One region of the Planomonospora alba genome, then DNA from elsewhere that is predicted to be linked to it. Evidence: predicted binding sites of a transcription regulator. Region 1 holds the regulator's gene; the other holds the start of a gene.

What was found. Region 1 encodes HspR, which represses chaperone genes until heat shock. Its sites were predicted from a motif close to ANTTGAGTCNNNNNGACTCAANT; they were not measured.
Region 2: the regulator HspR is predicted to act here: its motif matches at 2,311-2,333, upstream of lon (endopeptidase La).

The regions. Positions count from the first base shown of each region.
Region 1 is NZ_BAAAUT010000011.1:28,613-33,023, forward strand. Features, by position in the region: gene clpB (ATP-dependent chaperone ClpB) at 1-1,517, opposite strand, end outside; gene ABD823_RS08540 (heat shock protein transcriptional repressor HspR) at 1,552-1,899, opposite strand; gene dnaJ (molecular chaperone DnaJ) at 1,902-3,086, opposite strand; gene grpE (nucleotide exchange factor GrpE) at 3,115-3,732, opposite strand; gene dnaK (molecular chaperone DnaK) at 3,761-4,411, opposite strand, start outside.
Region 2 is NZ_BAAAUT010000024.1:7,315-11,725, forward strand. Features, by position in the region: gene lon (endopeptidase La) at 1-2,297, opposite strand, end outside; gene ABD823_RS15990 (sensor histidine kinase) at 2,477-3,871, shown strand; gene ABD823_RS15995 (response regulator) at 3,902-4,411, shown strand, end outside.

The DNA.
Region 1 (4,411 bases):
ACCTCGCCGTACATCAGCCGGGAGGCGGTCTCGAAGTCGCCGTCGCGCTGGGCCCGCTCGGCCGCGCTGCGGGCCTCGTCGAGCTGCTTCTTCAGGTCGCCGACCCGGTTGAGCCCGGCCTTCTCCCGCTCCCAACGGGCCACCAGGGCGTTCAGCTCCTCCTTGCGGTCGGCCAGCTCGGCGCGGAGCCGCTCCAGCCGCTGCCGGCTGCTCTCGTCGGTCTCCTTGGCGAGCGCCAGCTCCTCCATCATCATCCGGTCGACGTTCCGCTGGAGCTGGTCGATCTCCACGGGACGGGAGTCGATCTCCATGCGGAGCCGGGAGGCCGCCTCGTCGATGAGGTCGATCGCCTTGTCGGGCAGGAACCGGGAGGTGATGTAGCGGTCGGAGAGCGCGGCGGCGGCGACCAGCGCGCCGTCGGAGATCTGGACCTGGTGGTGCGCCTCGTAGCGGCCCTTGAGGCCGCGCAGGATCGCGATGGTGTCCTCGACGGAGGGCTCGCCCACGTAGACCTGCTGGAAGCGGCGCTCCAGCGCTGGGTCCTTCTCGATGCGCTCGCGGTACTCGTCGAGCGTGGTCGCGCCGATCATCCGCAGCTCGCCGCGGGCCAGCATGGGTTTGAGCATGTTGCCCGCGTCCATGGCGCCCTCGGCCGCGCCCGCGCCGACCATGGTGTGCAGCTCGTCGATGAAGGTGACGACCTGCCCCTCGCTCTCCTTGATCTCGTTGAGCACGGCCTTGAGGCGCTCCTCGAACTCGCCGCGGAACTTGGCGCCGGCGACCATCGCGCTCAGGTCGAGGGCGATCAGGCGCTTGTCCTTCAGGCTGGAGGGCACGTCGCCGGCGACGATCCGCTGGGCCAGACCCTCCACGACCGCGGTCTTGCCCACGCCGGGCTCGCCGATGAGCACGGGGTTGTTCTTGGTGCGGCGGCTGAGCACCTGCACCACCCGGCGGATCTCCGTGTCGCGGCCGATCACCGGGTCGAGCTTGCCGGCGCGGGCCCGCTCGGTCAGGTCCACGCCGTACTTCTGCAGCGCCTGGTAGGTGTCCTCGGGGGTCTCGCTGGTGACCTTGGCGCGCCCGCGCACCTTCTCGAAGGCCTCCAGCAGCGCGTCCGGGCCGGCCCCGCGCGACCTCAGCAGCTCGGCGACCGGGCCGCCGTCGGCGGCCAGCCCGACCATCAGGTGCTCGGTCGAGACGTACTCGTCCTCCAGACGGCGGGCCCGCTCGGCCGCGGTGTGCAGCACGGCGAGCAGCTGCCGGGAGCTGGTGGGGGCGCTGACCGTCGAGCCCTGCGCCTTCGGCAGGGCCGCCAGCTGCGTCTCCGCCTCGGTGCGCAGCTGCTTGGCGTCGGCGCCGACGGCCTCCAGCAGGGGTACGGCGGTGCCGCCGGTCTGGGCGAGCAGGGCCGCGAACAGGTGGACCGGGGCGACCTCCGGGTTGCCCTCGGCGGCGGCGCGCCGGATGGCGGAGGAGACCGCCTCCTGGCTCTTCTGCGTCAGCTTGTAGTCCATGGGACAGTCCCCCCGGTCGTGGTGGCTGCGGGTGTCAGGCGGGTGGTAGCTGGTACTGGATCAGGGCGCGGATCGTCGCGACCTCCGCGCGCAGGCGGTGGTTCTCCTCGCGCAGGCGCATGACTTCGTTCTCCAACTCCAGGATCCGCTTGATGCCCGCGAGGTTGATGCCCTCCTCCTGGGAGAGCCGCTGGACCTCGCGGAGCATCAGGATGTCGCGGGTGGAGTAGAGCCGCCCGCGGCCCGCCGTACGGCCCGGCCTGACCAGGCCGAGGCGGTCGTACTGCCGAAGGGTCTGCGGGTGCAGCCCCGACAGCTGGGCGGCCACCGAGATCACGTAGACAGGGGTGTCATCCGACAGATCGAAGTAGTTGGCGTCCATGGCTACTCGCTTCTGGCCTGTTGGATCAGCTCGGCGCGCGGGTCACCGCCGGAGGTGGCGTCGCGGAACTCCTCCAGGACGGAGCGTGCCTTGTCGTCGAGCTTCTGCGGCACCAGGACCTCGACCGTGACGAGCAGGTCGCCCTTGGTGCCGTCCTTGCGGGTGACCCCGCGGCCGCGGACCCGGAAGGTGCGGCCGTTCGGGGTGCCCGGCGGGATGCGCAGGGTGACCGGCATGCCCTTGAGGGTCGGCACCTTGATCTCCGCGCCGAGGGCCGCCTCGGTGAAGGTGACCGGCACGGTGACCGTCAGGTTCTCGCCGGAGCGCCCGAAGACCGGGTGCGGCTTGACGTGGACCTGGACGTACAGGTCGCCGGCCGGACCGCCGTTCTCGCCGGGCGCGCCCTTCGCCTTGAGCTTGATGCGCTGGCCGTCGCCGACCCCGGCCGGGATACGGGCCTGGATGGTGCGGGTGCTCCTGCCCCGTCCGCTCCCGTCGCAGACCGGGCACGGGTCGTCGACCAGCAGGCCGCGGCCCTTGCAGTCGCGGCACGGCTCGGAGAAGGCGAAGTTGCCCAGGTTCCGGCTGGCCGCGCCGGTGCCCTCGCAGGTCGGGCAGACCCGCGGGGTGGTCCCGGCCTTGGCGCCGGTGCCGGCGCAGGCGCCGCAGGAGGAGGAGCTGGTGAGCCGGAGCGAGACGGTGGTGCCCTCCGCCGCCTCGGTGAAGGAGAGCGTCACCTCCGACTCGACGTCCTGGCCGCGCCGGGCCCGCCTGGTGGTGCCGCCGGGGCGGGTGGCGCCGCCCCGGCCGCCGAACAGGCCGCCGAAGAGGTCGCCGATGCGGTCCCCGGCGCCCTGCTGGGCGGTGCCGCCGAACAGGTCCCCCAGGTCGAAGGGGAACCCGCCCCCGCGGGCACCCCCTCCGGCACCCGCGTAACCGCCGAGTCCCGATCCGAACAGCGCGCGCGCCTCGTCGTACTCCTTGCGGCGCTTGGCGTCGGACAGGACGTCGTAGGCCTCGGAGACCTCCTTGAACTTCGCCTCGGTCTCGGAACTGCCCTGGTTGGCGTCCGGGTGGTACTGCCTGGCCAGCTTCCGGTACGCCTTCTTGATCTCTTCGGCGGTGGCGGACTTGGGCACACCAAGGACGGCGTAGTAGTCCTTCTCCAGGTAGTCCTTGGTGCTCATCTGTCTTCCTTCTCCAAGAGGGGGTGGATCAGTCGTCGTTCGACTCGGGCTCACCGGGCTCGGCGACCGCGACCCGCGCGGGGCGGAGGACGCGCTCGCCGATCCGGTAGCCGGGCTGCAGGATCTCCACGCAGGTCGGCTCGGTGACGTCGGCCGAGTAGCTGTGCATCAGCGCCTCGTGCACCTCCGGGTCGAACAGGTCGCCCTTGGAGCCGAAGGGGCTGAGTCCCAGCTTGCCGAGGACCGACTCCAGCGCCTCGGCCACCTTGGCGAAGCCCCCGGTGAGCTCTCCGTGGTCACGGGCCCGGCCGATGTCGTCCAGGACCGGGAGCAGCTCGGTCAGCGCGCCGGCCACGGCCTGCTCCTTGATCAGCATGCGGTCCCGCTCGACCCGCTTGCGGTAGTTGGAGTACTCCGCCTGCAGGCGCTGCAGGTCCGCCGTGCGCTCGGCGAGCTGGGTGGCCAGCTCGACGGCGGCCGGGTCGGCCGCGGAGCCGGGCTTGCCGGTCTCCGGAGCCCCGGCGGCCTGGCCGGCCCGCTCCTGCTCCGCCTCGCCGTTCGCGCGGGGCTGCCCGGTCTCCGGGTCGATCTTCCGGTTGTCGCGGATCACGGGCTCCTCCCCGGAACCGTTCTCACGCGTGTTCACGGTCGTGCTCCCCTCGGCTCGCCTGCCGTCACTTCGCGTCGTTCTCGCGCTTCGGCTCGTCGTCCACGATCTCCGCCTCGACCACGTCCTCGTCGGCCCGCTGGTCGCCGGCCGCGTCCTCGGCACCGGCGCCGGGCTGGGCCCCGGCTCCCTGCGCCTGGGCGTAGATCGCCGAACCCATCTTCTGGCTGACGGCGGCGAGCTTCTCCGCGGCGGTGCGGATGGCGGCCGTGTCGGTGCCCTCCAGCGCCTTCTTCACCTCGGCGACGGCGTCGGTGACCTCGGTCTTGACGTCGTCCGGCACCTTGTCGGCGTTGTCGCTGAGGAACTTCTCCGTCTGGTAGACGAGCGAGTCGGCGTTGTTGCGCGTCTCGGCCTCCTCGCGGCGGCGCTTGTCCTCCTCCGCGTAGGACTCGGCCTCGCGCATCATGCGCTCGATGTCCTCCTTCGGCAGCGCGGAGCCGCCGGTGATGGTCATCGTCTGCTCCTTGCCGGTGCCGAGGTCCTTGGCGGAGACGTTGACGATGCCGTTGGCGTCGATGTCGAAGGTGACCTCGATCTGCGGGATGCCGCGCGGCGCCGGGGCGATGCCGGTCAGCTCGAAGGTGGCCAGCTTCTTGTTGTAGGCCGCGATCTCGCGCTCGCCCTGGTAGACCTGGATCTGCACCGACGGCTGGTT
Region 2 (4,411 bases), on a different contig from region 1:
ATGGTGAGCTCCTCGCGCACGGACTCGGGGACGTCGTCGAGGTCGGGCTCGTTGCGGGCCGGGATCAGCACCGTGGTGATGCCCGCCCGGTGGGCGGCCAGCAGCTTCTGCTTGACCCCGCCGATCGGCAGCACCCGGCCGGTGAGGGAGACCTCGCCGGTCATCGCCACGTCCGCGCGGACCGGGCGGCCCGACAGCAGCGAGGCCAGGGCCGTGGTCATGGTGATGCCCGCGGAGGGGCCGTCCTTGGGGACCGCGCCGGCCGGGAAGTGGATGTGCACCGAGCGGTCCTTGAGCGAGGCGACCGGCAGCTCCAGCTCCGCGCCGCGCGAGCGCAGGTAGGAGAGCGCGATCTGCGCCGACTCCTTCATCACGTCGCCGAGCTGGCCGGTCAGGGTCAGCCCGGTGGGGCCGGTCTCCGGGTCGGCCAGCGACGCCTCCACGTAGAGGACGTCGCCGCCCGCGCCGGTGACCGCCAGGCCGGTGGCCACGCCCGGCACCGCCGTACGCTGGCGGGACTCCGGCAGCGAGGACTCCGGGACGTGCCGCGGCCGGCCGAGGTAGGCGACCAGGTCGTCCGCGGCCACCGTCACCGGCAGCCCGGCCTCGCCGAGCGCCGCCTGCGCGGCGACCTTGCGCAGGACCCGGGCGATCGAGCGCTCCAGGGAGCGGACCCCGGCCTCCCGGGTGTACTCCCCCGCGATGCGGCGCAGCGCGTCGTCGCCGACCGCGACGTCCTCGGCGGTCAGCCCGGCCTTCTCCAGCTGGCGCGGGAGCAGGTGGTCGCGGGCGATCGCGACCTTCTCGTCCTCGGTGTAGCCGTCGAGCGTGACGACCTCCATGCGGTCCAGCAGCGGGCCGGGGATCGCCTCCAGCACGTTGGCGGTCGCCAGGAAGAGCACGTCGGACAGGTCGAGCTCGACCTCCAGGTAGTGGTCGCGGAAGGTGTGGTTCTGCGCGGGGTCGAGCACCTCCAGCAGCGCCGCGGTCGGGTCGCCCCGGTAGTCGGAGCCGACCTTGTCGATCTCGTCGAGGAGCACCACGGGGTTCATCGAGCCGGCCTCGCGGATCGCCCGGACGATCCGGCCGGGCAGCGCGCCGACGTAGGTGCGGCGGTGGCCGCGGATCTCGGCCTCGTCACGCACGCCGCCGAGGGCGACCCGGACGAACTTGCGGCCCATCGCGCGGGCGACGGACTCGCCGAGGGAGGTCTTGCCGACCCCGGGAGGGCCGGCCAGGGCGAGCACGGCGCCGCTGCGCCGCCCGCCCACCGCGCCGAGGCCCTTGGCGGCGCGGCGGCCCCGGACGGCGAGGTACTCGATGATGCGGTCCTTGACGTCGTCGAGACCGGTGTGGTCGGCGTCGAGGACCTCGCGGGCCGCGGCGATGTCGTAGGAGTCCTCGGTCCGGGTGTTCCACGGGATGTCGAGGACGGTGTCGAGCCAGGTGCGGATCCAGCCGGTCTCGGGGGACTGGTCGGAGGTCCGCTCCAGCTTGGCGACCTCCTTGAGCGCGGCCTCGCGCACCTTCTCGGGCAGGTCGGCGGCCTCGACGCGGGCGCGGTAGTCCTCCTCCTCGGTCTCCGGGGAGGAGCCGTTGAGCTCGGCCAGCTCCTTGCGGACCGCGGCGAGCTGCTGGCGGAGCAGGAACTCGCGCTGCTGCTTCTCCATGCCCTCCTGGACGTCCTTGCGGATCGTCTCGGCCACGTCCAGCTCGGCCAGGTGCTCGCGGGACCACTCGATCAGCATCGCCAGGCGCTCGGCCGGGTCGGCGGTCTGGAGGATCTCGACCTTGCGCGCGGTGGTGAGCCAGGGCGCGTAGCCGGAGTTGTCAGCCAGCAGCGACGGGTCGTCCATCTGGTTGAGCGCGTCGACCACCTGCCAGGCGCCCCGCTTCTGCAGGATCGTGGTGGCCAGCGCCTTGTACTCCCTGGCGAGCTCCTGGGCGCGCTCGCCCGCCTCGACGGGGTCGATCCTGCTCGCCTGCACCCACAGCGCCGCGCCGGGGCCGGTGGTGCCGGCGCCCACGCGGATCCGGTCGACGCCGCGCACCACGGCCACGGGCTCGCCGCCGGGCAGCCTGCCGATCTGCTCCACGACCGCCCGGACGCCGACGGCGCCGTAGTGCCCGTCGATCCGCGGGACGAGGAGGACCTCGGGGGTGTTCTCGTCGAGGGCCCGGGCCGCGTCGATCGCGGCCCTGACCTCGTTCGCCGACAGGTTCAGGGGGACCACCATGCCCGGCAGCACGACCTCGTCGTCGAGCGGAAGGACCGGGAGGTTCAAGCTCTCACTCATCTGCGCTCCATGGGGTTGAGTTATACCGACTCAATTAACAGGAGCCTCCGAATGTTCCCGGACTTGAGTCTTTTCGCTGTGAGCGATCGTAATCCTGTAATCATCACCCCGTGGAGGGACGCGGCGAGCCCCTCCACGGGGTGATGCGGGGCGATGATCACCGTCCCTAGACTGGCCGGATGACCTCCCCTCCCGCCCCGCGGGACCGGGCCCGCAGCCCGCTGGCCCGGCTGGCGCACGCGCTCGCCGCCGCGCTGTGGAAAGGCAGGGCCGACCCTCCGCATCCCCGCTCCCGGTGGCTGGCCCCCCGCGTGCCGGGCTTCCTGGGACTGCTCCCGTTCCGCACGGTCGACCTGGTCCTGCTGGCCGACCTCGTGCTGGCCTTCATCCTGTTCAGCGCCGTGCAGTCGATGCTGTGGAGCGACACGGCGCACCTGCCGGAGCCGCTGGGCTGGGGGGAGATCCAGTTCGCCGCCGCCTGCTCCGCGCTCCCGCTGGCGCTGCGCGACCGCCTCCCCCTGGCGGCCTGGCGGCTCGCCGCGGTGCTGACCCCGGCGGGGGTCCTCACCCGTCTGCAGGCCCTGGACACGCCTTACTCCACCGACACCGTGATCTCGTACCTGCTTGTCGTCTACGCGGTCGCGGTCCGCTGCGAGCGGCACGTCACCATCGGCGTGTGGCTCTTCTCCGCCGCCGGCGTGTGGTTCGTCCAGGTGCAGAGCGACCAGACCGGCGTGACCGTCGTCGGCATGGGCCTGGTGACCGCGGCCGTCCTGCTCGGCTACAACGTCCGGGCCAGGCGCACCGCGGTCAGGCGTCTGGTCGAGGAGGAACGGCGCAGCGAACGGGCGCTGGCCGGGCAGGCCGTGCTGGAGGAGCGGGCCAGGATCGCCCGGGAGCTGCACGACATCGTGGCCCACCACATGTCGGTGATCGCCATCCAGGCGGAGGCCGTGCCGCTGAGGGCGCGCGGGGACGCGCGGCTGCTGGAGGAGGGGCTGGCGGAGATCCGCGCGCTCTCCCTGACCGCCATGAACGAGATGCGGCGGGTCCTGGGCGTGCTGCGCGACGCCGACGGGGCGCGCGACACCGCGCCGCAGCCGGGGCTCGGCCGGCTGGAGGAGCTGCTCGCCACCGCGCGCTCGGCCGGGCTCGCCGTGACGCCCAGGCTCGGCGGCGGCCTGACCGGGCTGCCCGAGGCGGTGAGTCTGTCGGCCTACCGGATCGTGCAGGAGTCGCTGAGCAACGCGATGCGGCACGCGCCCGGCTCGGCCGTCACGGTGGAGATCCGCAGGTCCGCCGACGAGCTGCACATCCACGTGGCGAACGGCACCGCCGGACGCCCGGCCGCCGGGCCGGGCCCGCGTGCCGGCTCCGGCTCCGGCTCCGGCTCCGGCTCCGGCTCCGGCTCCGGCTCCGAAAAAGCGTCCCCGCACGCGGGGCACGGCCTGATCGGCATGCGGGAGCGGGCGGCCGTGCTCGGCGGGCGGCTCTGGGCCGGACCGGTGGGCAACGGGTTCGCCGTCACCGCCATACTGCCGATCACACAGGACGAGCCGGCGGCCACGGTCTGACGGCCTCAATCCCCCCATTGGAGGCGATCGGTGACGATCCGGGTGCTCATCGCGGACGACCAGGGCATGGTGCGGACGGGCTTCACCGTCTTCCTCGGCGCCCAGCCGGACATGGAGGTCGTGGGCGAGGCCGCCGACGGCCGCGAGGCCGTGGCGCGGACGGCGGAGCTCCGGCCCGACGTCGTGCTGATGGACGTGCGCATGCCCGTCATGGACGGCCTGGCCGCGACGCGGGAGATCCTCTCCTCCGGACAGTACGGCGAGCACGCCCCGAAGATCCTGATCCTGACCACCTTCGACCTCGACGACTACGTCTACGAGGCGCTGCGGGCCGGGGCCAGCGGGTTCCTGCTCAAGGACGCCTCCGCGCAGCAGCTGGCCGAGGCCGTCCGGGTGGTGGCGGCCGGGGAGGCGCTGCTGGCGCCCTCGGTGACCCGGCGGCTCATCGCGGAGTTCGCCCGGGTCGGGCCGAGCCGCCCGCGCGTGCGGCCGGGCGACATCACCGAGCGGGAGACCGAGGTGCTCGCCCTCGTCGCCCGC